Regions from separate parts of the Cellulosimicrobium sp. 22598 genome, predicted to be linked through region 2. Evidence: predicted binding sites of a transcription regulator. Region 2 holds the regulator's gene; each other region holds the start of a gene.
What was found. Region 2 encodes Rex, which represses fermentation and respiration genes when NADH is low (regulators of the CRP and FNR family bind a similar motif). Its sites were predicted from a motif close to CTTGTGAANNNNTTCACAAG; they were not measured.
Positions count from the first base shown of each region.

Region 1: the regulator Rex is predicted to act here: its motif matches at 2,458-2,477, upstream of mqo (malate dehydrogenase (quinone)).
Region 3: the regulator Rex is predicted to act here: its motif matches at 4,406-4,425, upstream of pflB (formate C-acetyltransferase).

Region 1 covers NZ_JBQEMZ010000016.1:84,743-94,159, forward strand. Annotated here, with positions in the region: gene ACTJIY_RS16460 (helix-turn-helix domain-containing protein) at 1-237, opposite strand, end outside; gene ACTJIY_RS16465 (hypothetical protein) at 328-744, shown strand; gene mqo (malate dehydrogenase (quinone)) at 923-2,443, opposite strand; gene ACTJIY_RS16475 (maleylpyruvate isomerase family mycothiol-dependent enzyme) at 2,677-3,507, opposite strand; gene ACTJIY_RS16480 (pyridoxine/pyridoxamine 5'-phosphate oxidase) at 3,498-4,187, opposite strand; gene ACTJIY_RS16485 (TetR/AcrR family transcriptional regulator) at 4,184-4,759, opposite strand; gene ACTJIY_RS16490 (MFS transporter) at 4,883-6,286, shown strand; gene ACTJIY_RS16495 (class I SAM-dependent methyltransferase) at 6,297-6,902, opposite strand; gene ACTJIY_RS16500 (M24 family metallopeptidase) at 6,899-8,077, opposite strand; gene ACTJIY_RS16505 (cupin domain-containing protein) at 8,202-8,582, shown strand; gene ACTJIY_RS16510 (NADP-dependent oxidoreductase) at 8,663-9,417, opposite strand, start outside.
Region 2 covers NZ_JBQEMZ010000005.1:214,614-224,030, forward strand. Annotated here, with positions in the region: gene ACTJIY_RS07600 (MFS transporter) at 1-320, opposite strand, end outside; gene ACTJIY_RS07605 (ArsR/SmtB family transcription factor) at 397-972, shown strand; gene ACTJIY_RS07610 (potassium channel family protein) at 1,030-1,734, opposite strand; gene ACTJIY_RS07615 (TrkH family potassium uptake protein) at 1,898-3,274, opposite strand; gene ACTJIY_RS07620 (acetoin utilization protein AcuC) at 3,441-4,682, shown strand; gene ACTJIY_RS07625 (30S ribosomal protein bS22) at 4,904-5,002, shown strand; gene ACTJIY_RS07630 (HAD family hydrolase) at 5,187-6,068, opposite strand; gene ACTJIY_RS07635 (glutaredoxin family protein) at 6,129-6,422, shown strand; gene ACTJIY_RS07640 (redox-sensing transcriptional repressor Rex) at 6,481-7,155, shown strand; gene ACTJIY_RS07645 (YceI family protein) at 7,266-7,817, opposite strand; gene ACTJIY_RS07650 (MarR family winged helix-turn-helix transcriptional regulator) at 7,990-8,520, shown strand; gene ACTJIY_RS07655 (histidine phosphatase family protein) at 8,591-9,262, shown strand; gene ACTJIY_RS07660 (TlpA family protein disulfide reductase) at 9,390-9,417, shown strand, end outside.
Region 3 covers NZ_JBQEMZ010000001.1:470,254-479,670, forward strand. Annotated here, with positions in the region: gene ACTJIY_RS02185 (ribbon-helix-helix protein, CopG family) at 1-11, opposite strand, end outside; gene ACTJIY_RS02190 (GrpB family protein) at 76-696, opposite strand; gene pflA (pyruvate formate-lyase-activating protein) at 829-1,821, opposite strand; gene pflB (formate C-acetyltransferase) at 1,842-4,154, opposite strand; gene ACTJIY_RS02205 (carboxylate-amine ligase) at 4,535-5,632, shown strand; gene ACTJIY_RS02210 (HAD family hydrolase) at 5,673-6,335, opposite strand; gene dxs (1-deoxy-D-xylulose-5-phosphate synthase) at 6,406-8,319, opposite strand; gene ACTJIY_RS02220 (GuaB1 family IMP dehydrogenase-related protein) at 8,523-9,417, shown strand, end outside.

The DNA.
Region 1 (9,417 bases), on a different contig from region 2:
GCGGATCGCCGGGACGATGACGAGGTCGGCGTCGTCCGTGGCGTCGAGCCCGTGGTCGGGGACGACCTGCGCGCCGACCGACGTGCGGACGGGCGACCCGGCGACCGGGCCGCACACGCGGAAGTCGAACGGCGGGACGCCGTCCTCGCTCCGGTCGAGGCCGAACACCTCGCACACGACGCCGAACTCGAACGGGGCCAGGCCGTCGCACACGACGGCAGCGACGGAGTGCACCATGCACGGCACGCTACGCCCGTGGCGGGATCTTGTCGAGAGGTGTCAGTCCTGCCACTCGTCGGCGGAGCCGACCGGCGGAAGGGTGGGGGCATGGACATCATCTGGGGTGTGGTGGTTCTTCTCCTCGTCGGCGGCCCGACCGTCGCGGCGCTCGCGGTGCGGCGCGAGGACCCCGCGCGACCGTGGTTCCCCGCGGGGTCCGACGGCGCGTGGCCCGGTGCCGGCGCCTGGGGCGACCGGTCGGTCGACGGCGAGCGCCCGGACCGCGACGCGCAGCGCCTCGACGCCGACCTGCGGGCGGCGGCCTCGCGCCCTGACGCGCAGGGCGCGCACGTCGACCCGCACGAGGTCGCGGCCGAGCTCGTCCTGCGGCGCGTCGTCCCGAACCCTGCCGTGCGCGACGGCGTGCGGGGTGCCCCGGCGCAGGCGTCGGCGACGCTCGCCGAGCCGCCGACGTCGAACCGGCGTCCGCCGAGCGCGGCGCGGCGCGTGCCGCTCCCGCGCTGACGCGGTCGGTGCCCGCGTCGGACGCACGACGACGGACGCGAGACGGCCAGGACGGCAAGGAGGCGGCTGCAGAGACGCCGCGACAGAGAGGGGGCGACAGAGACGTGGCGACAGAGACGCGACGGCCCGGACCTCGTGGAGGTCCGGGCCGTCGTGGGGGAGGGGCGTCAGATCCTGGTCAGGCGCGCGAGCCGACCGCGTCGACGTCCGCGCCGCCGGTGAGCTGGTCGAGACCCTCGAGCTCCTCGGCCTCCCAGGGGGCGTGGCCGAGGCTCGGGACCATCGTCGCGAGCTCGGGGCGCCACTTGGTGAAACGCGCGGGGAAGCAGCGCTCCAGCAGGTCGATCATCGCGGGGACCGCGGTCGACGCGCCCGGCGAGGCCCCGAGCAGGCCCGCGATGGAGCCGTCGCCGGCGGCGATGACCTCGGTGCCGAACTCGAGGACGCCCTTGCCGTCCTTGTCCCTCTTGATCACCTGCACGCGCTGGCCGGCGGTGATGGTCTCCCAGTCCTTGGGGTGCGCCGTCGGCATGAAGCCCTGGAGCGCCGTGAACTTGGTCTCCGGGCTCGCCAGGAGCTGGCCGACCAGGTACTGGGTGAGGTCGAGGTTCTTCAGGCCCGCACCGACCATCGAGCCGAGGTTGTGCAGGCGCAGCGACGTGAACAGCCCGAGGTACTTGCCCTTCTTGAGGTACTTGGGGCTGAACCCGGCATAGGGGCCGAACATCAGGTAGGTCTTGCCGTCGACGACGCGCGTGTCCAGGTGCGGGACGGACATGGGCGGGGAGCCGACGTCGGCCTTGCCGTACACCTTGGCCTGGTGCTGCGCGACGAGCTCGGGGCTGTCGGTGCGCAGGAACTCGCCGCTGATGGGGAAGCCGCCGTAGCCCTTGGCCTCGGGGATGCCCGCGGCCTGGAGCAGCGGCAGGGCGCCACCGCCTGCGCCGACGAACACGAACCGCGCCTCGACCGTCGAGCGGCGCTTCGGGGCGTTCCACGAGCGGTCCTTGACCGTCAGGCGCCAGCGGCCGTCCTTGGTCTTCTTGAGGTTCTTCACCTCGTGCTCGAGGTAGAGCTGCGTGCCCTGCGAGACGAGGTAGTCGACGAGCTGCTGCGTGAGGGCGCCGAAGTCGACGTCCGTGCCGCTCGTCGCGCGCGTCGCCGCGACCGGCTCGTCGCCGTCGCGCTCCGCGACGAGGAGCGGGGCCCACTCGGCGATCACGGCCGGGTCGTCGCTGAACTCGAGCTCGCTGAAGAGCGGGTGCCGGCGCAGCGTCTCGAACCGGCGGCGCAGGTAGTCGACGTTCTCCGCGCCGCGCACGAAGGTCATGTGCGGCGTGCGGGAGATGAAGCTCGCGGGCTGGGGGAGCGCGCCGGTGGTGAGCAGGTGGTGCCAGAACTCGCGCGACACCTCGAACTGCTCGTTGATCTTCACCGCCTTGGTGATGTCGATCGAGCCGTCCGCCTTCTCCGGCGTGTAGTTCAGCTCGCACAGGGCGGCATGGCCGGTCCCGGCGTTGTTCCACGGGTTCGACGACTCCTGCGCCACAGCGTCCAGACGCTCGTAGATGCGCACGGTCCAGGAAGGCTCCAGGACCTTGAGGAGGGCTCCCAGCGTGGCGCTCATGATGCCACCGCCGATGAGTGCTACGTCGATCTGGTCTGCGCTGCTTGCGGGGTTGCTCGCTCGACTCGACACGCTCCGATTCTACGCTTGTGAAAGAGTGCACTAAGTGTGGGTTCCGTCACGGGCGTGCGTCACACTTTCGCGGGACGAACGTCCCGACCGGCACAGGCCGGACGTCTCACCCGCACCCCGGGACCCCCGTCCGCCGAGGGAGAGCAGGTCGCGGAGGGCTCAGAGGCTCGACGGCTGAGCGCGGGTTCGGCTCGCGCCCGAGACTCGGCCGCGCGCCGAACCCCGCCGCGGGTCTATTGCGGCGGCGAGTACGGGGAGGGCCAGGGGCCGATCTCGGGGAGGGCGACCGGTTCGCCGGAGCGGAAGGCGAGGGGTTCGGCGTCGGCGGTGCGGCCCGCGAGCCAGGCGGCGACGTCGGTGAGGCGACCCCGGACGACGACACCGGCTCGCGCGTCGAACCCGGGGTCGGTCCCCGGGGGGGTCTCGGAGTCGGGAGGAACCCCGGGTTCGGCGAGGCGGAGGCCGCCCGGACCCACCCCGAGCGCGGTGGGCTCGCTCGCGAGCTCGACCGTGACGTCGTCCGTGAGCCGGACCCCGAGGAAGTCGAGGAGGTGGAGGTCGAGGGAGCGCGGCCACGTGTCGAGGCCGATCCCGGCGTCGAGGTCCACGGCGTGGATGCGGACCTCGCGCCACCATGCGACGAGCGCGTCGGCGACGGCCCCGTCGCGGTAAGTCACGGGGGCGTCCCACCCGGACGACCCGGGCCCCGGCCACGCGGCGTCGAGGCGTTCGGCGAGCGTCTCGAGCGCGACGACGTGCGCGGCGACGGACCGGCGCGCGCCCGCCTGGATGCCGGCCTCGCGGCCGGCGGCTCCGCCGTCGTACACCTCGACGAGCGCGCCGCGGGCGGCGTGCTCCGCCTGTCGGGCCATGGCCTCGCCGATCGCCGTGACGTGCGCGAGCACGTGGCTGCGCGACCAGCCGGGAAGGGTCGAGGGGCCGGCGAGGCCGTCGTCGCCGAGGGTGCGCGTCGCGGCGGTGACGGCGGCGAGCGCGGACCGTGCGTCGTGGCGCGCGTCCTCGACGTCGGGGAGGGCGAGCGGGCTGGTTCCGGTCAGGGCCACAGGAGCTCCTTCGTCCAGGTGGGGGGTGCTGCGGTCCGGGTGTCCGCGGCGGCGGCGTAGCGGAGGCGGGTCTGGCCCTCGGGCGAGGACGCCCAGAACTCGACGCTCGTGGGCTCCAGGGCGTACGCGGTCCACGCGTCGAGGACGAGGCCGGGCTCGCTGCGGACCCGTGCGAGCGCCGCGTCCCACGCGGTCCGGTACGCGTCCTGCGACGCGAGCGGGTCGCTCTGCGGTCCCGCGAGCGCGGTCGCGCGGGAGGCGTCGGAGCGCGCGAGGAAGTCGGCGGCGGACGCGTCGGAGCCGAGCGGGACCACCGGACCGCGCACCCGCACCTGGCGGCCGTGCTCGCGCCAGAAGAACGTCAGTGCGGCGTTCGGGTTCTGCGCGAGCGCCAGGCCCTTGGGCGAGTCGGCGCGGGTGGCGAAGACCCAGCCGTCGCCGTCGACGTCCTTGAGGATCAGCGTCCGGGCGTCGACCCGGCCGCTCGCGTCGGCGGTCGAGAGGGTCGCGGCGTGCGGTGCGGGCAGGCGCGCGTCGATCGCCTCCTCGAGCCAGCGGACGAAGAGGGTGCTCGGCTCGTCCGGTGCTGCGTCGACGTCGAGGCCGGGCAGGTCGTCGCCGAACACCGGGAGCGCGCGCAGGCGCTCGCGCAGGGACGGGCGGTCGGGGGTGTCGGTCATGCGTCCTCCAACGGGTCTGCGGGGCGGGGGTCGAGCAGCGCGACGAAGCCCCGCGCGGCGGCGGTCATCGCGTCGGGGTCGTCGAGGGCGCGCGCCAGGACGTACCCGCCCTGCACGATCGCGACGGCCGCCAGCGCGCGGTCGCGGGCGGCGTCGTCGGGCAGCCCGTCCTCCGCCAGGACGGCGGCGGCCAGGTCGACGAGCCCGCGGAAGTAGGTCCGGACCTCTGCCGCCAGCGTGGCGTCGTCCATGACGGCCTGGTCGCTCACGAGGCGCCCGACCTTGCACCCGGCGAGCGCGGGCCGCGGCCGTTCGAGGTAGCGGACGAGGCGCTCGACGGCGGTCCCGTCGGCGTCGAGGTCGCGGTGCGCCGCGTCGAGCCCGGCGGCCGTCGTGGCGTGGACGGCCGCCGCGGCGAGGTCGTGCTTGGTGGGGAAGTGGTGGTACAGGCTGCCCTGGCCCACGCCGCTCGCGGCGAGGACCTCGCGCGGGCTGGTCGCGCCGACGCCCTGGGCCCAGAACAGCTCCTGCGCGGCGGCGACGAGGCGCGCGCGGGCGTCGGTCGTCGTCATGGCCGCCACCATACCTACCTCTAGGTATGGTGGCGAGCCGGCCGCCGTGCGCAGCACCGCACGTCACGCCGTGCCGGTCGCCTCGGCCGGGACGGCATGAGAGTCGAGTCGTACGGTGGGTCGGTGACGGTGCAGCAGCGGGTGCTGGTGGTCGCGGTCCTCGCGTCGTTCGTGTCGTTCCTGGACGGCTCGGTGGTCAACGTCGCGCTGCCCGCGATCTCCGCCGAGCTGACGACCGGGCCGGTCACGGGCCTCGCGCTGCAGCAGTGGGCCGTCGACGCGTACATGATCACGCTCGGCGCGCTCATCCTCCTGGCGGGCTCCCTGTCCGACGTCCACGGCCGGCGCCGCGTCATGGCGATCGGCCTCGTCGGCTTCGCGGTGACGTCGGTCGCGTGCGCGCTCGCCCCCGACGGGCTGTTCCTCGTCGTCGCGCGCGGGCTCCAGGGCGTCGCGGGTGCGCTGCTCGTGCCGAGCTCGCTCGCCATGATCATCTCGACGTTCGACGGCGAGCGGCAGTCCCGCGCGATCGGCTCCTGGACCGCGTGGACCAGCACCGCGTCGCTCGTCGGCCCCCTGCTCGGCGGGATCCTCATCGACACCATCTCGTGGCGCTGGGTGTTCTGGATCAACGTGCTCCCCGTCGCGGTGACGCTGTGGCTGCTGCGCGGCGTCCCGCGGTCCGCGGCGGAGGAGCCGGGGGCCGCGGGTGGCCCAGACGGGCGACGGCGCATCGACGTCGCCGGGGCGACGCTCGCCGCCGTCGGGCTCGCCGGCACCGTGTTCGCGCTCATCGAGCAGGGCCGGTTCGGGTGGGCGAGCCCGGTGGTGTGGGGGCCGTGCGTCGTCGGGGTCGCGTGCCTCGTGGTGTTCGTCGGGTGGGAGCGTCGCGCCCCCGACCCCATGCTCCCGCCGCGCCTGTTCCGCGTGCGCAACTTCGCGTGGGGCAACCTCGCGACGGCGGCCATCTACGGGGCGCTCTACTTCGGCGGGTTCGTCGTCACGCTGTTCCTCCAGCAGGTCGGCGGGTACAGCGCGACGGCCGCCGGCCTCGCCCAGCTCCCGGTGACCCTCGTGCTCCTCGCGCTGTCCACGCGGTTCGGGGCGCTCGCGGGCCGGTACGGCCCGCGCCTGTTCATGACGGTCGGGCCGATCGTCGGCGGGGCCGGCTATCTGCTGCTGCTCACGACGACCGACGACGCCGTCTACGTCACCCAGGTCCTGCCGGGCCTCGTGCTCTTCGGCCTCGGCCTCGCGATGACCGTGGCCCCGCTCACGTCCGCCATCCTCGGCTCGATCCCCGCAGGGGACGCCGGGATCGGCTCGGCGGTGAACAACGCGGTGTCCCGCGTCGCGGGCCTGGTCGTCATCGCGTTCGCGGGCGTGATCGTCGGCGGCGTGCTCGATCTCGACGGCTTCCACCGCTCGCTCGTCGTCACGGCGGCGCTGCTCGTCCTCGGCGGCGTGCTGAGCTGGGTCGGCATCCGCAACGAGAAGGTGCGCACGACCGCGGACGCCGCCGCCTGAGCGTGCACGTTCAGCCCGGTGCTCGGGCGACCACGGCGTACGTGTGCCAGTGCTTCGGCCCGCTGAACGCCTCGCCGTCCTCCTCGACCTCGTCGAGCACGACGACGTCCAGCCCGGCGAGGAGGTCGTCCACCTCGGCGCGCGACAGGAAGGTCTCGTCCTGCGCGCCGACCCACGAGTCGCGGTCGCCGAACAGGTCGACGGCGAGCCACCCGCCCGGGGAGAGCGCGGCGCGGACCTGCCGCCACGCGTCGTCGAACACCGCTCGCGGCACGTGCGGGAGCGCGTAGCTCGCGTGGACGAGCTGCACGGCCGCGGGGCGGACCAGGCTGGAGACGTCCGCGAAGCCGGCCTCGTGCACGGCGAGCCGACCGCGGTCGCCCGGCCCGACGACCGCACGCACCAGGTCGCCGGTCCCCGGGGCCGGGTCGAGCGCGACGACGCGCCACCCGGCGTCGAGCATCGCGGCCGTCTCGACGCCCGCCCCGCAGCCCAGGTCGAGCGCGAGGCGCCCGTCGCCCGGACCTGCGAGGTCGAGGACCCGGCGGCACAGGTCGCGCACGGGCCGCCCGCTCTGGGCCGCGTTGTCGGCGGGCCAGCGCGCCGGGTCCCTCACCGGACGGTCTGGAGGTCGTGCGTCGAGGTGTTGAGGCGGCGTGCGCCGTCGGGCACGTCCGGCGGGAACGCGACGACGATGTCCTCGATCCGCACGCCGAACCGTCCGGGCAGGTAGATGCCCGGTTCGACGGAGAAGCACATGCCGGGCTCGATCGGCCGGTCCTCGCCCTCCACCATGTACGGCGGCTCGTGGGTCGTGGTGCCGATGCCGTGCCCCGTACGGTGCACGAAGAACTCGCCGTAGCCCGCGTCGGTGATGACGGCGCGCGCCGCGCGGTCGACGTCCTGGCACGTCGCGCCGGGTCGTACGGCGTCGACCCCTGCCTGCTGGGCGCGGCGGACGACGTCGTAGACCTCGCGCTGCTGCGCGGCGAGCGCGTCGTCGGTGCCACCGTCGACGAGGACCGTGCGCGTCGTGTCCGAGCCGTAGCCGTCGCGGAGCCCGCCGAAGTCGAGCACGACGAGGTCGCCCGGCTCGATGACCCGGTCGCCCGCGTCGTGGTGCGGGTCGGCGCCGTTCGGTCCCGCGCACACGAGCGTGAAGTCGACCTGCTCGTGCCCGTGCTCGCGCAGGAACCGGTCGAGGTCGGCGGCGACCTCCCGCTCGCGCCGGCCCGCGAACGCGACCTCGCGGATCTGGCCGAAGGCGGCGTCGGCGGCGGCGCCCGCCGCGGCGAGGCGCTCGACCTCCTGCGCGTCCTTGACGGCGCGCAGCGTCGGGACGGCGTCGGTGAACGCGGTGAACCGCGCGTCCGGGAGGGCTCGCTGGAGACCGAGCACGTGCAGCGCCCACGTCGAGTCCGAGACGGCATAGGTGCCGGTCCCGTCGAGGAGGCGTGCGGCGGCGTCGTGCTCGTCGTCGCCGTCGCGCCAGGTCACGACGTCGAGCCCGTCGGCGCCCGGGGCCGAGACCAGGTCGCCGCGCTCGAGCAGCGGCACGACGACGGACGCGCCGGCCCGTGCGCCGGGCTCGCCCGCGGGGATGGCGAGCAGCGTGAGGCGCTCGGTGTCCGGCGGCGCGTAGCCGGTGAAGTAGGCGAGGTCGGGCCCCGGCGAGACGAGGAGCCCCGCGAGCCCGGCGTCGCGGGCGTGCGCGGCGGCGCGCTCGCGGCGGGCGGCGTAGACCTCGGGGCCGAACGCGGCCCCCGGACGTGCGGCGTCGGTGCTGCTCATGGTGCCAGCGTGGCACCGCTCACCCGCGAGATCGACCCGAGCGCTCCGACGTCGGCCCTCTGAGGGTCGATCTCGGACGTGCGGGTCGATCTCGCGGCGCGCAGGGGAGTGGCAGGGTGGGCACATGACCGACGCGCGCAACCTCTTCGCCGCCCTCGACACGTTCGACGGGCACTGGCAGCCCCACCGGGTCGCGAGCCTCAACGACCAGGACGTCAAGGTGGTCAAGGTGCGCGGCGAGTTCGTCTGGCACACCCACCCCGACACCGACGAGCTGTTCCTCGTGCTCGCGGGCGAGCTGACGATCGACCTGCGCGAGGACGGCGTCGAGCGGGCGGTCGTGCTGGGGCCGCACGACCTGTTCGTCGTGCCGCGGGGTGTCGAGCACCGGCCGCGGGCCGCCGTCGAGACCTCCGCCGTGCTCGTCGAGCGCCGAGGGACCGTGAACACGGGAGACGCGGGTGGCGACCTCACGTCGCCGTTGCGGGAGCTGCCGGACGCCTGACGACGACGAGATCGACCCGAGCGGCCGAGATCGACCCTCGGTGGGTCGATCTGGGGACGCTCGGGTCGATGTCGCGGGGGTCAGACCCGGACGACGATCTTGCCGCGCACGTGGCCGGACTGGCTCGCGCGGTGCGCGTCGGCGGCGTCGGCGAGGTCGAACACCTCCGCGACCTCCGGACGCAGTACGCCCTCCTCGCCGAGTTGCGCGAGCTCCGCGAGGTCCGCCGCGTCGGGGCGCACCCACACGTAGTGCCCGCCGAGCTCGTCGCGCGCCCGGGCCTCCGTGATCGAGGCGACCGTGCCGCCGTCGCGCAGCACCTGGGGCACGGTGTCGAGCGCGTCGCCGCCCACGTAGTCGAGGACGACGTCCACGCCCTCGGGCGCGAGCGCCCGGACGCGGTCCGCGAGCCCGTCGCCGTACGTGACCGGCTCGGCGCCGAGCGAGCGCAGGAAGTCGTGGTTGCGCTCGGACGCGGTGCCGATCACGCGCGCGCCGAGCGCCCGCGCGATCTGCACGGCGAACGACCCGACGCCGCCGGCCGCGGCGTGCACGAGGACCGTCTGCCCCGCCGCGACCCCCGCGCGCCGGATCGTCTGGAATGCCGTCAGACCCGCGAGCGGCACGGCGGCGGCCTCCTCGAACGACCACGCCGCGGGCTTGCGCGCGAGCGTGCGGACCGGCGCCGCGACGAGCTCGGCGAACGTCCCGCCCGACACTTCGCCGCCGATGACGTCCTTGCGCACGTACCCGTACACCTCGTCGCCCACCTGGAGCTCGGGCGTGTCCAGGCCCACGCGCTCGACGACGCCCGCGACGTCCCAGCCGGGGACGA
Region 2 (9,417 bases):
TCGGGCACGAGCGCGACGGCGGCGAGCGCGACGACGAGCAGCGCGCGCGCCACGTTGGCGCCGATCATCGCGTGGCGCCGGTCGAGCCGGTCGGCGAGCGCGCCGGCGGGGAGCGCGAAGAGGAGCCAGGGCAGCGTGAGCGCGAACGTCAGCCCGGCGACCAGAGCGGGCGAGTCGGTGTAGCGGACCGCGACGAGCGGTAGCGCGACCTTGAGCACGCCGTCGGCGAGGTTGGAGACCGTCGACGCGGTCCAGAGGCGCCGGAACGGCCCGCCCAGGGGCGTGCCGACCGTCCGTCGTCGGCGGGGTGCGAGGGCCATGGCGTCAGCATGGCACAGTGATCGAGAAATCCCAATCGATCGGTGGATCTCGATCGATCGACGTACGATGGGTGCCATGAGCGCCGAGCCCACGCCGCAGGAGCCAGCAGCGACGACGCGTGCGACGCCGCCCGCCGTGCCCGGACGGCGTCCGCCCACGGCGCTCGAGGCCAAGGCGCTCGCCCACCCCCTGCGCCAGCGCATCGTCCGGCAGTGCGGCACGCGCGAGATGACCAACAAGGAGCTCGCCGACCACCTCGGGGTCGCCCCCGGCACGGCCCTCCACCACGTCCGGCTCCTCGTCCGCGCCGGCCTGCTCGAGCCCGCCGACGTGCGCACCGGCGCCGGGGGAGCGCTCGAACGCCCCTACCGCGCGACCGGTGCGACCTGGTGGCTCGACGACCCCCTGCGCGGCACGGCGCCCGACGTCCGGTTCGGACCCTTCGCCGCCGCGCTCGACGACGCCCTCGCCGCGGGTCCCGACGCCGTCTCGACGGCCGCGACCTTCGGCCTCCACCTCTCCGACGACGACGTCGCCGAGCTCGACCGGCGCATCCTCGCCGTCCTCGACGAGTACGTCGCGACCGACGACCAGCGCCTCGACCGTCCCCTCCACCGCGGGGTGTTCCTCCTGCACCGCCCGCAGCCCTGACCTGGCGCGGACGCGACCGCGCGGCCGCAGCCCGGCCCGACCCGGCGCCGCGGGGGCTCAGGGGCGGGCGGCGAAGCGCTCCAGGAGGTCGGCGTGGCCGGAGACGATGAGGAGGTCGTTGGCGCTGATGCGGGTCTCGGGGGTCGCGTAGAGGAAGTCCTCGCCGGGAGACTTCACGCCGATGACCGTGACGCCGTAGCGCTCGCGGACCTTGGACTGCGCGAGCGTGAAGCCCTGGACCTCCTTGGGCGGGCGCATCTTGACGATCGTGAAGCCGTCCTCGACCTCGATGTAGTCGAGCAGCTTGCCGGAGACCAGGTGCGCGACGCGGGACCCGGCGTCGGCCTCGGGGAACACGACGTGGTGCGCGCCGATGCGCTGGAGGATGCGCCCGTGCTCGGCGGAGATCGCCTTGGCCCAGATCTGGGGCGTGCCCATGTCGACGAGGTTGCCCGTGATGAGCACGCTCGCCTCGAGCGACGTGCCCACGCCGACGACCGCGACGGGGAAGTCGCGCGCGCCGAGCTGCTCGAGGGCGACGGGGTTGGACGCGTCGGCCTCGACGAGGGGGAGCTGCCCGCTCCACTGGGCGACGAGCTCGGGGTCGCGCTCGACGGCGAGCACGTCCTGGCCGAGGCGGTCGAGCGTGGCCGCGATGGCCGTCCCGAAGCGTCCGAGACCGATGACGAGCACGCCGGCGTCCTTGCGCGGCGCCTTCGCCTCGTCGCGGCGGGAGCGCTCGGCGCGCCCGCGCTCGACGATGCGCCGGGCGACGGGGTCCGCCGGCAGGGCGTCCTTCCCGGTCGTCGGCCCGGCGCTCGGGTCGGCGCCGCGGGAGAAGGGGTCGGTCACGGTGGGGCCTCTCGTGTGGTCGGGGTGGGTCGGTGGCGGTGCCCGACGGCGTACGCCGCGGCGGGCGGTCCGCTCACCCGATGATGGGGCGCTCCTCGGGGTAGCGCACGATGCGGCGACGGTCGCGCAGCGCGAGCGCGGCGGCGAACGTCATGGTGCCGGTGCGCCCGACGAACATGAGCCCGACGAGCACGTACTTGCCCGCATCCGGGAGGCTGGGCGTGATGCCGGTGCTGAGGCCGACCGTCGCGAACGCGGAGATCGTCTCGAAGAGGATGACGTCGAGCGTCTCGCCCGTGATCTCCAGCAGGAGCAGGCTCGCCAGCAGGACCGCGGTCGCACCGACGAAGGACACGGCGACGGCGAGCCGCAGGGTGTCGCGGGGGATGCGGCGCCCGAAGGCCTCCATGTCCCGGTCGCCGCGCGCCTCGGACACGATCGCGATGAGCATGACGGCGAGCGTCGTGACCTTGATGCCGCCCGCGGTCGACGCGGAGCCGCCGCCCACGAACATGAGGGCGTCGGTGATGAGCCAGCTCGCCTCGTGCATTCCGCCGGTGTCGACGGTGGAGAAGCCGCCCGAGCGGGGCATGACGCCCGCGAACAGCGAGGCGAGGAGCTTCTCCCCGAACGCGAGCGGGCCGAGCGTGCGTTGGTTCGTCCACTCGACGGCCGCGAACAGGACCGTGCCGACCACGACGAGGGCCGCGCTCGTCGTGAGCGTGAGCTTGGTGTGCAGGCTCCACTTCGACACGCGCTTGCGGTTGCGCATGACGTTGAGGATCACGGGGAAGCCGAGGGAGCCGATGAACACGCCGAGGATGATCGGCAGGCACAGCATCCAGTCGCCGACGTACGGCGCGAGGCCCTGCTCGGTCGGGATGAACCCGGCGTTGTTGAAGGCCGAGATGCCGTAGAAGATGCCGTGCCACGCGGCCTCGCCGAACGTCTCCTCGAGCACGATGAACCGGGGCAGCAGGAGCAGCGCGATGAGGAGCTCGAGCGACGTCGAGGTGATCACGACGACCCGCACGAGCGAGCCGACCTCGCCGAGCCGCGTCGTCTTCGTCTCGGACGCGGTGAGGAGCTTCTGCGTGAGGCCGATGCGCCGCGACACGGCCATGCCGAGGATCGACGCGAGCGTCATGACGCCGAGGCCGCCGATCTTGATGCCGAGCAGGATGACGACCTGCCCGTACGTCGACCAGTACGTGCCCGTCGGGACGACGACCAGACCCGTGACGCACACCGCGGACGTCGCGGTGAAGAGGGCGTCGACGAACGGGGCAGCGCGACCGCTCGCGGTCGCCCAGGGGGCCATGAGGAGCGCGGTGAAGACCGCGATGACGGCGGCGAACACGGTGACGGCGAGGCGTGCGGGCGACTGCCGGGCGAGGCGGTCGACGATCTCCCGCCCCTTGAACAGGCGCCCGGTCATGCTCGTCGGCATGGAGCCTCCCTCACCACTCGCGTCACTCTGCCACGGGCCTGGTGACCCGTCATGTCGCCGCTCCGGCGCCGGGACATCATGCCGCGTCCGGCCTCCGTGCGCCGCACCGCGGTCCGGTGACCGGTCCGTCGGGGCGGGGGCGCGGCGCCGGGCGTTACCGTGAGCCATGCCCACGACCGACCCCCCGTCGTCGCCCGCCCTCGCCCGGGGGAGCGCCGCGGCGCCCGGATCCTGCGTCGTGTGGAGCCCCGAGCTCCTCGGGTACGACTTCGGTCCCGGGCACCCCATGTCCCCGGCCCGGCTCGACCTGACGATGGGCCTGGTGCGCGCGCTGGGCCTGCTCGACGGCGACGGTGCGCCTCAGGGTGCGCCTCGCGTCGTCGGGCCGGAGCCCGCGAGCGACGACGTCCTCGGCCTCGTGCACGAGCCGGCGTACGTCGCGGCCGTGCGCGCGGCGTCGGAGCACGGGACCCCCGACCCGGCCCGCGGTCTCGGCACCGAGGACGACCCGGTCTTCCCGGGGATGCACGAGGCCGCGGCCCGGATCGTCGCGGGCTCCTACGAGGCGGCGGGGGAGATCGCCGCGGGGCGCGTCGGGCACGCGGTGAACGTCGCGGGGGGCATGCACCACGCGAAGGCGGGCGCGGCGTCGGGCTTCTGCGTCTACAACGACGCGGCCGTCGCGATCCGGCGCCTCCTGGACGACGGCGTCGCGCGCGTCGCGTACGTCGACCTCGACGCCCACCACGGCGACGGCGTGGAGGAGGCGTTCTGGGACGACCCGCGCGTCCTCACCGTGTCCGTCCACCAGAGCGGCACGACGCTCTTTCCCGGTACCGGGCACCCGACCGACGTCGGGGGCGCGGGCGCCGAGGGCACGGCGGTCAACGTCGGGCTGCCCCGCCGCACGGACGGCGCGCGCTGGCTGCGCGCCGTCGACGCCGTCGTGCCGCCGGTGCTGCGGGCGTTCCGGCCCGAGGTCCTCGTCACCCAGCACGGGTGCGACGCGCACGGCGAGGACCCGCTCTCCGACCTCGACGTCTCCGTCGACGCCCAGCGCACGGCGCTCGCCCAGGTGCACGACCTCGCGCACGAGCTCACCGGCGGACGCTGGCTCGCGCTCGGCGGCGGCGGGTACGCGATCGCGCGCGTCGTGCCGCTCGTGTGGACGGCGGTCGTGGGGGAGGTCGTGCACCGGCCGGTGACGGCGGGCGAGCCGCTGCCCGAGGAGTGGCGCGCCCGCGTCGCCGAGGTCGCCGGGTTCGACGCCCCGCTCGCCTTCGGCCCGCCCGTCGACGTGCGCCGCTGGAGCAGCGGCTACGACCCCGACGACGACGTCGACCGCGCCGTCGCGGCCACGCGCCGCGCCGTCTTCCCGCTGCTCGGCCTCGACCCGCACTTCGACTGAGGCGGTCGTCCCCCGGGATGCCCGGGGCGTCGTGCAGGTCCGCGCGCCGGGCGGCGTACCGGGGCACGAGCGCGAGCGGGTAGTCTAGGGGGCGGATTTCTCTCGTGTTGGTCGGCTCGCGGCGCCCTCGTGGTCGCCGGGCGCCCCGATCAACCGTGGACCACACGCGGCCGGTCGACCGGTCGCCGACCGACACGCCGCTCGAGCATTGCGAGGACCGTATGGGCTCCGTCATCAAGAAGCGCCGCAAGCGCATGGCCAAGAAGAAGCACCGCAAGCTGCTTCGCAAGACGCGTCACCAGCGTCGCAACAAGAAGTGACGTCGCGCGCGTCCTGACGCGCCGACCCGCCGTCGAGCCCGGCCCCTCCCGAGGGACCGGGCTCGACGCGTCTCGGACGATCACGCGAGGTGGAGCCCTGGCCTACCAGGCCTCTACCTCGCGGGACCAGGGTTCTCTCTCGCGGGGGCGGGGGCGAGGGCGCCGGCTCGGGGGAGCGGGGTGGTCAGAGGCGCGAGATGCGGCGGTCGACGGCGCGGCGGACGGAGCGCAGGACGAGGGCGGCGGCCCAGGCGGCGCCGGCCCAGCTCGCGGTGCGGACGCTGCTGCGGGCGACGCGACGGCGTCGGCCGCGGAACTCGCGGATGGGCCAGCCGACGTCCTGCGCGTGCCGGCGCAGCCGCGCGTCGGGGTTGATGGGGCACGGGTGCCCCACGGCCTCCATCATCGTCACGTCGTTGAGCGAGTCGCCGTAGGCGTAGGACGCGTCGAGGTCGATGTCCTCGCGCTCGGCCAGGGCGCGCACCCCGGCGGCCTTGGCGCGGCCGTGCATCATGTCGCCCACGAGGCGGCCGGTGTAGAAGCCGTCCTCGTGCTCGGCGACGGTGCCGAGGGCGCCGGTCGTGCCGAGGCGGCGCGCGATGAGCTCGCCGATCTCGACGGGGGTCGCGGAGACGAGCCACACCTGGTGACCGGCGGCGAGGTGCTCGTCGAGCAGGCGGCGCGTACCGGGGTAGATGCGCAGCGAGAGGACGGTGTCGTAGACCTCCTCGCCGATCGCGGTGACCTCGGCGACGGAGCGACCCGCGATGAGGGCGAGCGCGCGGGACCGGATGCGGTCGATCTGCTGCTTGTTCTCGCCGAACAGGAGGTAGCGCGCCTGGTGCACGGCGAAGCGCACGATGTCGAGCGTCGAGAAGAACTCCCGCTGGTAGAGCGCGCGGGCGAGGTGGAACGACGACGCGCCGCGGATGATCGTGTTGTCCACGTCGAAGAACGCGGCGGTGCGGTGCGCGGGTGCGGGGGGTGTGCGGCCGGCGTCGGGCGCGGCCTCGGAGGCGGTCGACCCGGGGGTCGGGACGGGGCCCGGACCGGAAGACGTCGCCATGTCCCCACTCTAGGCGGTCCCGCGCTCGGCCCGGGGCCGCGTCCTCGTACCCTGGGAGGCGTGAGCACCTCCGACGCGCCGGCCCCTCCCGTCCTCCTCTACGGCCGAGCGGGGTGCCACCTGTGCGACGACGCGCGCGCCGTCGTCGCGGCGGTGTGCGCCGAGGCGGGCGTCGCGTGGGCGGAGGTGGACGTGGACGCGCCGGACGCGGACCCGGCGCTGCGCGAGCAGTACGGCGAGTACGTCCCGGTCGTGACGGTCGGCGGCGTGCAGCAGGGGTTCTGGCGCGTGGACGCCCGCCGGCTCGCCCGCGCGGTGGGTCGGATTTCGACGGCGCGCGCGGACCTGGGATGATTCCTCCCGGTGGAGCGCGACCGTCGACGAGGACGGTCCCAGGACGACGGGGTGACGGGTGGCTGAGCAGGTAGTCGGTGAGGTGACGGCGCCGGGTATCCCGAGCGCGACGGTGGCGCGGCTCCCGTCCTACCTGCGGGCGCTGCGCGACCTGGTGGCGCGGGGCGTCGCGACGACGTCGTCGGTCGAGCTCGCCGAGCTCTCCGGCGTCGGTCCGGCGCAGCTCCGCAAGGACCTGTCGTTCCTGGGCTCGTTCGGCACGCGCGGCGTGGGCTACGACGTGGACTCGCTCGCGCAGTACATCACCGAGGCGCTGGGGCTCGTGGACGAGCACCGCATCGCGATCGTCGGGATCGGCAACCTGGGGCACGCGCTCGCGAACTACTCGGGGTACGAGCAGCGGGGCTTCCACGTCGCGGCGCTCCTCGACGCGTCGCCGGAGGTCGTGGGCACGCGGGCGGCGGGCCTCGTCGTCGAGCACGTCGACGCGCTGGAGGAGGTCGTGGCGCGGGAGAAGGTGTCGATCGTGGTCCTCGCGACGCCGGCGGCGCACGCGCAGTCCGTCGCGGACCGGGTCGTGGCGGCGGGCGTGCGGGAGATCCTCAACTTCGCGCCGCGTGCGCTGCAGGTGCCCGCGGACGTCGACGTGCGCGGCGTGGACGTCGGCAGCGAGCTGCAGATCCTCGCGTTCCACTCCCAGGCGCGCGCGCTCGCCGAGGCGCAGGACCGCTGAACGACGAGGGGCCGCGTGCTCGCGCACGCGGCCCCTCGGGGCGGCACCCCTGCCGGGGGTGCAGTGTTTCGGGGAACGGTACCGGGGAAGAGTGTCCCGGGAGCCGGTCGTCAGGCCTGCTTGATGGCCGAGACGTCGAGGGCGATCTTGATCTTGTCGCCCACGAGCACGCCGCCGGTCTCGAGCGCGGCGTTCCAGGTGAGGCCGAACTCCTTGCGGGAGATCTCCGTGGTCGCCTCGAACCCGGCGCGCGCGTTGCCGAACGGGTCGGTCGCGGTGCCCGCGAACTCGGTCTCGAGCTCGACCGGCTTGGTCACGCCGTTGATGGTCAGGTCGCCCGCCACGACGAAGTCGTCGCCGTCGCCGGAGATGCTGGTCGACGCGAAGGTCCACGTCGGCTTGTTCTCGGCGTCCCAGAAGTCCGCGCTGCGCAGGTGGTTGTCGCGGTTCGCGTCGCCCGTGCTCACGGACGCGGCGTCGAGCTCGGCGGTCACGGAGGTCGACTCGAGGTCGTCGCCCACGGTGATGGTGCCGGCCGTGATGGCGAGCGTGCCGCGCACCTTGGAGATGCCGGCGTGGCGGACCGTGAAGGCCGCCTGCGAGTGGGACGAGTCGAGGGCGTAGGTACCGGCGTTGAGCCCGGCGGGCAGCGGCGTGGCCATGGGTGCTCCTGAAGGGGTCGAGGGTCCCGGGGGACCGAACTTGGTTGAAGGTTCAACTTCGCACGAGCGTATCAACAGCAGGGGGTGATCCGTCTATTCCCGGTGAGGTGGAACAATGTTCGGCGAGGTTCCACCCCTGAACCCGCCCCCGTCCGCCAGCGCCCGAGGACCCATGACCAGCAACGACGTCGACCACCAGCTGACGACGACCGCCCGCGGGACCACCGCGGCCGCGAGCGAGGAGCCGCGCTGGCTCGACGCCGAGCAGCAGCGCCTGTGGCGCGCCTACCTCGACGGGACCGTGCGCTTCATCGAGTCGCTGGGGCGCGACCACGAGGAGCGGTCGGACGTGTCGCTCAACGAGTACGAGCTGCTGGTGCGGCTCTCGGAGAGCCCGGACCACACGCTGCGGATGTCCGCCCTCGCCGACGGGCTCGCCCGGTCCCGCAGCCGCGTGACCCACACCGTGGCGCGCATGGAGGCACGCGGCCTGGTCCGGCGCTCGGCGAGCACGGGCGACCGCCGCGGGGTCAACTGCGAGATGACGACCGAGGGCTACCGCGTCCTCGTGGCGTCGGCTCCGGCCCACGTGGCCGCCGTGCGCCGGTTCATGGTCGACGTGCTCACGCCGGAGCAGTTCCGGGCGCTCGGCGAGGCGATGGCGGCCGTCGCCGAGGCGTGCAAGGCCGACCGCGACTCCTGACCCGGGTCGCTCCGGGAGCCGCCGGCCCGCGGGTGCCGGTCAGGGCCGGGAGTGCGGGACACTGGTGCGCATGGTCTCCACCATCGTCCACCTCCTGCGCCACGGCGAGGTCCACAACCCCGACGGCGTCCTCTACGGCCGCATCCCCGGCTACCACCTCTCCGAGCGAGGCCACGAGATGGCCCGCCGCGTCGCCGCGCACCTCGCGGGCGAGCCCGGGCCCGACGGCGCGTCCCGCCCCCGCGCGGACCTCGCCGTCGTCGTCGCGTCGCCGCTCCAGCGCGCCCAGGAGACGGCCACGCCCGCCGCCGAGGCGTTCGGGCTCGAGCTCGGCACCGACGACCGGCTCATCGAGGCCGCGAACCACTTCGAGGGCATGACCTTCGGCGTCGGGGACGGGTCGCTGCGCCACCCGCAGCACTGGCGCTTCCTGTGGAACCCGTTCCGGCCGTCCTGGGGCGAGCCGTACACCGAGCAGGTCGCGCGCATGCGCGCCGCGGTCGCCGACGCCCGGGACAAGGCCGCGGGCCACGAGGCGCTCCTCGTGAGCCACCAGCTCCCCGTGTGGCTCACGCGCCTGAGCTTCGAGAACCGCCGCCTGTGGCACGACCCGCGCAAGCGGCAGTGCTCGCTCGCGTCGCTCACGTCGCTGCACTTCGAGGACGACCGCCTCGTCGGCCTGCACTACTCCGAGCCGGTCGCCGACCTCCTCCCGGGCGCCGCGACCGTCGCGGGGGCGTGACGTCGGTCATGTCTCGCGCAGTCGTCGCCGTCCGGACGCCCGAACCGTCCCGTTCGGGAGTGGCGGAGGTCACGTCTCCCAGGTGGCGTCCAGGAACCCCGGGCAGGGTGCCTCCCGTGATGCCGCTGTGACCGCCAGCTCGCGCGCGCGTGCCG
Region 3 (9,417 bases), on a different contig from region 2:
TTGCCGCTCATCCCGCACCTCCCGACGTGGTATCACCACAGTATCGCTCCCGGCCGCAGGCACGCTCCGGCGCCCTCACGACGACCTGCCGGCCTCCGCCGTCCAGCGCTCCATCCGGGACTGCGCCGCGTCGAGGAACGCCGTCTTGTCGCGCGTGTAGTCGTCGTAGTCGTCGGCGTCCGCGTGGCGCGCGGCGAGGCTGCGCTTCGTCGCCTCGTACGCCGCGGCCTCGGCGGGGACGGCGCGCAGCCAGTCGCGGAACGCGACGACGTACGCCGCGAACGGCGAGTCGAGGCGCCGGATGTGCAGGATCACGGGCGGCTCACCCTCGTCACCGGGGCGGGTGAGCAGGCGCTTGGCGTAGAGCTCGGGGTCAGGGTCGGCGCCCGGGCGCGGGACGTCCCGGTACACGCCGGGCGAGTCGGGGCGCGCGCCGCGCTCGATCGAGAACCCGAGCGGCCCGAGCGCGGCGTCGAGCTCCGCCTCGGAGGGCAGCGGCGCGACGCGCACCTGGAGGTCGATGATCGGCTTCGCCGCGAGCCCGGGGACCGCCGTCGACCCGATGTGCTCGACGACGACAGGGCCCCCGCCGTCGGGGCTCGCGAGGTTGGCCAGCGCGCCGGCGACGCGCTCCGTCCACCGCCTCCCGGCGTCGGTCCATCGGGGGTCGTGGGCGTCGACGGTAGCGGCAGGCACCCGCGCACCCTACGACCTGACCCCGCCCCGGGGAGCGCGCACCCGCCGAGACGAGAGAAGTGGCCCCGGGAGCACGGCGGTCCGGGGCCACTTCTCACGTCTCGGCGAGCGGGCGCTCGTCGGCGGGTCGGGTCAGTACGTCGTCAGGCCGTGGGCGCGGAACTGGTCGCGCACGCGCTCCGTGAGCTCCGGGGACGGCGTGGGCGTGTCGTCGAGCTCGTAGGTACGCCCGAGGGCGTCCCACTTGTCGCGGCCCATCTGATGGAAGGGCAGCACCTCGACGCGTGTCACCGTGCCGGGGCGGATCGCGTTGAGCGACGCCGCGTACGCGGCGACCTTCTCGACGTTGTCCGGGTCGTCGGTGAGGCCCGGGACGAGGACGAAGCGCACCCAGACCTCGGGCGCGTGGCCGGTGAGCCCGCGCTCGGCGATCCGCCGCCCGAACCACAGGGTCGGCTCGAGGTCGCGGCTCGTGACCTTCGTGTACGTGTCGGGGTCGCCCGACTTCACGTCGAGCAGCACGAGGTCCGTGTCGTCGAGCATCGCGTCGGTGGCGTTCGCGCCGAGGAAGCCCGACGTGTCGAGCGCGGTGTGCACGTCCATCGCCTTGGCCCCGCGCAGCACGCGGGCGGCGAACGCAGGCTGCATGAGCACCTCGCCGCCGGAGAGCGTGAGCCCGCCGTGGGTGGCCCGGAAGACGGGCAGGTAGCGCCGGAGGCGCCCGAGGAGCTCGTCCGCCGTGACGGGCCTGCCGTCCTTCATCGCGAACGTGTCGGGGTTGTGGCAGTACAGGCACCGCAGCGGGCAGCCGTTGAGGAACACCGTGAGCCGGGTCCCCGGGCCGTCCACGGCGGTGACGAGCTCCCAGGAGTGGACCGAGCCGAGCTCGCCCGCGCGCATCGCCGCGAGCTTGTCGGCCCGGTCCACGTCCGCGACCGTCAGCCCGTCCAGGCCCGCGCCCGCCCGGCGGGCGTGGCCCACGGGCGTGCCCGACGCCGCGGGCTCGGCCGCCGAGGTCGGGGCGCCCGGGACGTCGAGGCGCGTGGCGTCGTCGGGCAGGTTGCTCTCGACGACGCCGCACCCGCGCGACGGGCGGACGGCGGGGCCGGGAAGGGTGACGGTCATGGCTGGCTCCTCAGCGCTCGTCAGAGCGCGCCGTGGAAGGTGCGCGAGAGCACGTCGAGCTGCTGCTCGCGCGTGAGGCGGACGAAGTTCACCGCGTACCCGGACACGCGGATCGTCAGCTGCGGGTAGTTCTCCGGGTGGTCCATGGCGTCCAGGAGCGTCTCGCGGTTCAGCACGTTGACGTTCATGTGGTACCCCTCGGACCCGATGTAGGCGTCCAGGAGGCCGGCGAGGTTGGTCACCTGCTCCTCCTGGGTGCGCCCGAGGCCGCTCGGCACGACCGTGTTGGTCAGCGAGATGCCGTCCTGCGCCTCGTCGTACGGCAGCTTGGCCACCGACAGCGCCGAGGCGAGCATGCCGTGCGTGTCGCGCCCGTTCATCGGGTTGGCGCCCGGGGCGAACGGCTCGCCGGCGCGGCGGCCGTCGGGCGTGTTGCCCGTCGCCTTCCCGTACACGACGTTCGACGTGATCGTCAGGACCGACTGCGTCGGCACGGCGTCGCGGTACGTCGGGTGCGTGCGCACCTTCGCCATGAACCGCTCGACGAGGTCGACGGCGATCGCGTCGGCCCGGTCGTCGTCGTTGCCGTACGTGGGGTACTCGCCCTCGGTCACGTAGTCGACGACGAGGCCGCGCTCGTCGCGGACGACGGAGACCTTCGCGTGCTTGATCGCCGACAGCGAGTCCGCCGCGACGGACAGGCCCGCGATGCCGCACGCCATGGTCCGCAGCACGTCCTTGTCGTGCAGCGCCATCTCGATGCGCTCGTACGCGTACTTGTCGTGCGACCAGTGGATGCAGTTGAGCGCCTCGACGTACGTCTCGGCGAGCCAGTCCATCGTCGCGTCGAACTTCGCCATGACGTCGTCGAAGTCGAGCACGTCGCCCTCGACGGGAGCCGCCACCGGCGAGACCTGCTTGCCGGAGATCTCGTCGCGCCCGCCGTTGATCGCGTAGAGCAGCGTCTTGGCGAGGTTCACGCGAGCGCCGAAGAACTGCATCTGCTTGCCGACGCGCATCGGGGACACGCAGCACGCGATCGCCGCGTCGTCGCCCCAGTGCTGGCGGATGAGCTCGTCCGACTCGTACTGCACGGCCGAGGTGTCGATCGACACCTGGGCGCAGTATTCCTTGAAGCCCTGCGGCAGCGCCGGGCTCCAGAAGACCGTCATGTTCGGCTCGGGAGCCGGGCCGAGGTTGTAGAGCGTCTGGAGGAACCGGAACGAGTTCTTCGTGACGAGCGGGCGCCCGTCCTCGCCCATGCCGCCGATCGTCTCGGTGACCCACGTCGGGTCGCCGGAGAACAGGGCGTCGTACTCGGGCGTGCGCAGGAACCGCACGATGCGCAGCTTGATGACGAAGTCGTCGATGATCTCCTGCGCCTCGGACTCCGTGATGCGTCCGGCCTCGAGGTCGCGGTCGATGAACACGTCGAGGAAGGTCGACGTGCGGCCGAGCGACATCGCGGCGCCGTTCTGCTCCTTCACCGCGGCGAGGTAGGCGAAGTAGAGCCACTGGACGGCCTCGCGCGCCGACGTCGCGGGGCCGGAGATGTCGTAGCCGTACTCGGCCGCCATCTCCTTGAGCTCGCCCAGCGCACGGATCTGCTCCGCGTGCTCCTCGCGCTCGCGCACGACCTGCTCGCTGAACGGCTGCGTGTCGAGACCGAGCTTGTCGAGCTTCTTCGCGGCGATCAGGGCGTCGACGCCGTAGAGCGCGACGCGGCGGTAGTCGCCGATGATCCGGCCGCGGCCGTAGGCGTCGGGCAGGCCCGTGATGATGTGCGAGCTGCGGGCCGCGCGCACGTTCGGCGGGTAGACGTCGAACACGCCCTGGTTGTGCGTCTTGCGGTACTCGGTGAAGACCTTCTTCAGGGTCTCGTCGACCTCGTAGCCGTAGGTCTGCAGCGCGCCCTCGACCATGCGCCAGCCGCCGTTCGGCATGATCGCGCGCTTGAGCGGGGCGTCGGTCTGCAGGCCGACGATCACCTCGTGCGCCTTGTCGATGTAGCCCGGGGCGTGCGCCGTGATCCCCGCGGGCGTGTGGGGGTCGACGTCGTAGATCCCCATCTCGCGCTCCTCGGGGAACATCGCGGACAGCGTGTCCCAGATCCCCGTCGTGCGCTCCGTGGGCCCGGCGAGGAACGACGCGTCGCCCGTGTACGGGCGGTAGTTGCGCTGGATGAAGTCGCGCACGTCGACCGTGTCGCGCCACGGGCCGTCGGTGAAGCCCTCCCACGCGGGGACGTGCGCGGTGTCGTGCTGCGCGTCGACGCCGCCCTCCACCGCACGGCCGCCGCTCGTCGTGCCGGGTGCCTCGGAAACGCTGGTCATCTGGACCTCCCTCGTGCCTGACGCGCGGGTCCGCGCGCCGGCCGGACCCGCCGGCCTCGCGGGGGCCTCGGGTGGAGGCCCTCGGTCGAGGTTCCGACGGGCTCCTTCGCCACCTCCAGGCTAGGTTCACGCGGCGTCGCGCGGAGGGGTTTCGGGCCGTCCGGGGACCTAGGTCCCGAGCCGGGCGGGACCCCGCAGGAACCGCGGGATCTCGCGGTTCTCTCGCCCCTCGCACCCTGTCGGGACCACCCCTTGTGATGACCTTCACAAGCCCTCGGGACCCGGGCGCGACCGAGGCGGCACGCGCCCGTGACGCACGACACGGACGCACGTCACACGCCCGCCCGACGTGCTCGCGGCTTCCGTGTGAGACTGCCCGGGTGAAGCGCACCGTAGGGGTCGAGGAAGAGTTCCTGCTCGTCGGCGACGACGGCCATCCGGTCGCCCGGGCCGCGGAGGCCCTGGAGGCGTCGGGCACCGACGAGAAGGGCGGCGGGACCGGCTCGCTCGAGTCGGAGTTCATGGAGGAGCAGCTCGAGACCGCGACCCACCCGCGTCGCGAGCTCGACGACCTCGCGACGGAGATCCGCGCGGGACGGCAGCGCGCCCAGGAGGCCGCGGACCGCGTCGGTGCCCGGGTCGCGGCGCTCTCCACCTCGCCCCTGCCCTTCGAGGGCACCACCGTCTCCCGCCTGCGCTATCTCGAGGCCCGCGCCGCGTTCGGCCTCACGGCGCGCGAGCAGCTCACGAGCGGGTGCCACGTGCACGTCGCCGTCGCGGACGACGCCGAGGGGGTCACCGTCCTCGACCGCATCGGGCCGTGGCTCTCCACGCTCCTCGCGCTGAGCACCAACTCCCCGTTCTGGCAGGGCCAGGACAGCGGGTACGCGAGCTTCCGGTCCCAGGTCTGGTCCCGCTGGCCGACGTCGGGCCCGACCCGCGCGTTCGGGACGCCCGAGGCGTACCGCGCGGCGGTCGACGGCCTCGTCGCGACCGGGACGATCCTCGACGAGAACATGGTCTACTTCGACGCGCGGCTCTCGTCGCGCTACCCGACCGTCGAGATCCGCGTCGCCGACGTGTGCCTCGACCCCGACACGGCGACGCTCCTCGCGGCCCTCAGCCGCGGCCTCGTCGAGACCGCGGCGCGCGAGGCCGCGGACGGCGTCGCGCCCCCGGAGCTCCGCCCCGAGATCCTGCGGACCGCGTCGTGGCGCGCCGGGCGCTCGGGCCTCGAGGAGGACCTCGTCTCGCCGCTCACCTGGCGTCCCGCCCCGGCGCACGACGTCGTCGGACAGCTCGTCGCGCACGTGCGGGACGCCCTCGTCGACGCGGGCGACCTCGACGCCGTGACGGAGCTCCTCGGACGCCTCTGGTCCGGCGGGAACGGCGCCCAGCGCCAGCGCGCGTGGCACGCGGCGTCCGGCGGGGACCTGCGTGCGGTCGTCGAGCAGGCGGTCGAGGTCACGCACTCCTGACGCCCCGCCGGGGCGCCCGTGGCCGGGTGCCCGGCGCGCGCTACGGCGCGGTGAGGGCCGCCGCGCGGGCGCGGGCGACGACGTCGTGCACCGTCGCCCCCAGGACGTCCGGCAGCAGCCCGTCCGTCCATGGGCGCCCGTGGGAGACCCAGCCGGTGCGCGTGCCGGCGGCCCGGCCGGCGGCGACGTCGGCGTGCGCCGCGTCCCCGACCATCCAGACCTGTGCGCGGTCGGCGTCGGTCGCACCGACGCGGTCCAGCGCGATCTCGAGGAGCCGCGGGTCGGGCTTGTCGACGCCCTCCTCGCCGGACACGACGACGGCGTCGACGTGCGCCCCGACCCCGCAGCGGGCGAGCTTGCCGCGCTGCTGGGGGGACGTCCCGTTCGTCACCACGACCACCAGGTCGCCGTCGGCGCGCAGGGCGTCGAGCAGGTCGAGCACGCCGTCGTACGCGCGCACGTGGTCGAGGATGCCGGCGCGGAAGCGGTCGACCGCGGCGGGCAGGTCCTCGTCCCAGCCGAGACGGTCGACGATGACGCGCGCCACGTCGGTCTTGACGGCGAACCCGCCCCGGTCGGCCGCGACGATCGCCGCGAGGTCGGACGCGTCACGACCGGCGTGGGCGACGGCGGCGGCCGCCCAGGCGGCGAAGGCGTCGTCGCGGCCGACGAGCGTGTTGTCGAGGTCGAGGAGCCAGATCACGCCTGGACCCTAGCCCGGACGACCCCCGCACCGCCGAGGCGTCCGCGACGAGCGCCCTCGCTCCGACGACTCAGCCGCGGGTGAGTGCCGCGAGCGCGTCCAGCACGTCGCGCGCGACGTCGGCCGGCGTGAGCCGGTACGCCGAGGCCACCTGGTCCCGGGTCGCGTGGTCGAGGAACTGCGCGGGCAGGCCGAGCGCGTGCACGGGCGTGCGGACGCCGCCCTCGAGCGAGCGCTGCGCGAGGAGCGCGCCCACGCCGCCGTCGGCGACGCCGTCCTCGACGCTCACGACGAGGTCGTGCTCGCCGGCGAGCTTGACGAGCGCGCTCGGCATCGGCAGGACCCACGTGGGGGACGCGACGGTGACGTCGACGCCGTGGGCCGTGAGCGTCTGCGCCGCGTCGAGCGCGACACGCGCCATGGACCCGGGGCCGACGATCAGGACCCGGGCGCGGGGGGCCGCACCCTGAGGAGCGATCTTCGGCGCGTCGTCCGGCACGGCGAGCAGGTCCACGCCGTCCACCGTGTCGACAGCGGGCAGCGCGTCCCCGAGCGCTCCCTTCGGGTAGCGCACGACCGTCGGGGCGTCGTCCACGTCCACGGCCTCGCGCAGCGCCGTCCGCAGCGTCTCCTCGTCGCGCGGCGCGGCGAGCCGCAGGCCGGGCACGATGCGCAGCATCGCCATGTCCCACATGCCGTTGTGGCTCGCGCCGTCGTCGCCCGTGATCCCGGCGCGGTCGAGCACGAACGTCACGCCGGCCTTGTGCAGCGCCACGTCCATGAGGACCTGGTCGAACGCGCGGTTGAGGAACGTCGCGTAGACGGCGACGACGGGGTGCAGGCCCGCGAACGCCATGCCCGCGGCGGACGTCGCGGCGTGCTGCTCGGCGATCCCGACGTCGAACGTGCGCTCGGGGAAGGCCTGCGCGAACGGCTTGAGGCCCACCGGCTCGAGCATGGCCGCCGTGATCGCGACGACGTCGGAGCGGCGGCGGCCGATCTGGACGATCTCGTCCGCGAAGACGCTCGTCCAGCCGAAGCGCGACGGCGCGACCGGGAGCCCGGTCTCGGGGTGGATCTTCCCGACGGCGTGGAAGCGGTCGGCGACGTCCTGCTCGGCGGGCGTGTAGCCGCGGCCCTTCTCGGTGATCGCGTGCACGATCACGGGCGCCCCGTACGCCTTGGCCCGGCGCAGCGCGTGCTCCATCGCCTCGACGTCGTGCCCGTCGACGGGACCGACGTACTTGATGCCGAGGTCCTCGAACATGCCCTGCGGGGCGACGACGTCCTTGAGGCCCTTCTTCAGGCCGTGCAGCCACTCGTACGCGAACCGACCCGGGGCGCCGGACCGGTTGAGGGTGCGCTTGCCCCACTGCAGGAAGCTCTCGTAGCCGTGCGTGGTGCGCAGCGTCGACAGGTGGTGCGCGAGCCCGCCGATGGTCGGCGAGTAGGAGCGGCCGTTGTCGTTCACCACGACGACGAGGCGCCGGTCCTGGCTCTCGGCGATGTTGTTCAGCGCCTCCCAGGCCATGCCGCCCGTGAGGGCGCCGTCGCCGATGACCGCGACGACGTGCCGGTCGGTGAGGCCGCGCACGACGTTCGCCTTCGCGATGCCGTCACCCCAGGAGAGCGCGGTCGACGCGTGCGAGTTCTCGACGACGTCGTGGTCGGACTCGGCGCGCGACGGGTAGCCGGACAGGCCGCCCTGCTTGCGCAGCGCGGAGAAGTCCTGGCGCCCGGTGAGGAGCTTGTGCACGTAGGACTGGTGGCCCGTGTCGAACACGAACGTGTCGGTCGGCGACGAGAACACGCGGTGCATCGCTATCGTCAGCTCGACGACCCCGAGGTTCGGACCGAGGTGCCCGCCGGTGCGCGAGACCGAGTCGACGAGGAACGCACGGATCTCGCCGGCGAGCTCCCGCGTCTGCTCGAGGGTCAGCCGTTGCACGTCCTCGGGCGAGGTGATCGTGCCAAGCAGGCTCATGCAGATGCTCCGTTCCGTTCCCGTGCGACCAGCCCGACAACTCTAGGCCGTCCGGGCAGGTGACCTGCGCAGCGGTGCGCGGGGCGACGGGACCTTCACGCCATTGACGCACACTCCGGCGCCCGACGCACGGACCACCCGTTCGTGGAATCTCACTTCCGCACTGCGGACAACGACGGGCTCCGACCTCGTAGGATGGGGGCATGCGCTTCCTGCCCGGCCAGTCCCCCGCGACCGACCTCACGTACGGCGACGTCTTCCTCGTCCCGTCGCGTTCCGAGGTCGCCTCGCGCTTCGACGTCGACCTCTCCTCCGCCGACGGGACGGGGACCACGATCCCCGTCGTCGTCGCGAACATGACCGCCGTCGCGGGCCGACGCATGGCGGAGACGGTCTCGCGCCGCGGAGGCGTCGCGATCATCCCGCAGGACGTGCCGACCGACGTCGTCGCCGACGTGGTCGCCGACGTGAAGTCCAAGGACCCCGTCATCGAGACGCCCGTGGTCGTGGGCCCGCACGACACCGTGCACACGGCGCTCACCCTCATCGGCAAGCGCTCGCACGGCGCGGCGGTCGTCGTGGACGACGGCCGGCCCGTGGGCGTGGTGACGGAGGCCGACTGCGCCGACGTCGACCGCTTCACCCAGGTCCACCAGGTCATGACCACCGACCCCCTCGTCCTCGACGCGTCCGTCCTCGACGGCGGTCGCGCCGGGCTCGAGGCGGCCTACGAGCAGCTCCACAGCGCGCGCCTCAAGGTCGCGCCCGTGACGCGCGACGGGGCGCTCGTCGGCGTCCTCACGCGCAAGGGCGCGCTGCGCTCGTCCGTCTACGCACCCGCGCTCGACGCAGCGGGCCGCCTGCGCGTCGGAGCCGCCGTCGGGATCAACGGCGACGTCGCCGCCAAGGCCAAGGAGCTCCTGGCGGCCGGCGTCGACGTGCTCGTCGTCGACACGGCGCACGGCCACCAGGCCAAGATGCTCCAGGCGCTCGACGCCGTGCGCTCCGTCGGCCCGGACGTCCCCGTGGTCGCGGGCAACGTCGTGACCGCGGACGGCGTGCGCGACCTCGTCGCCGCGGGCGCCGACATCGTCAAGG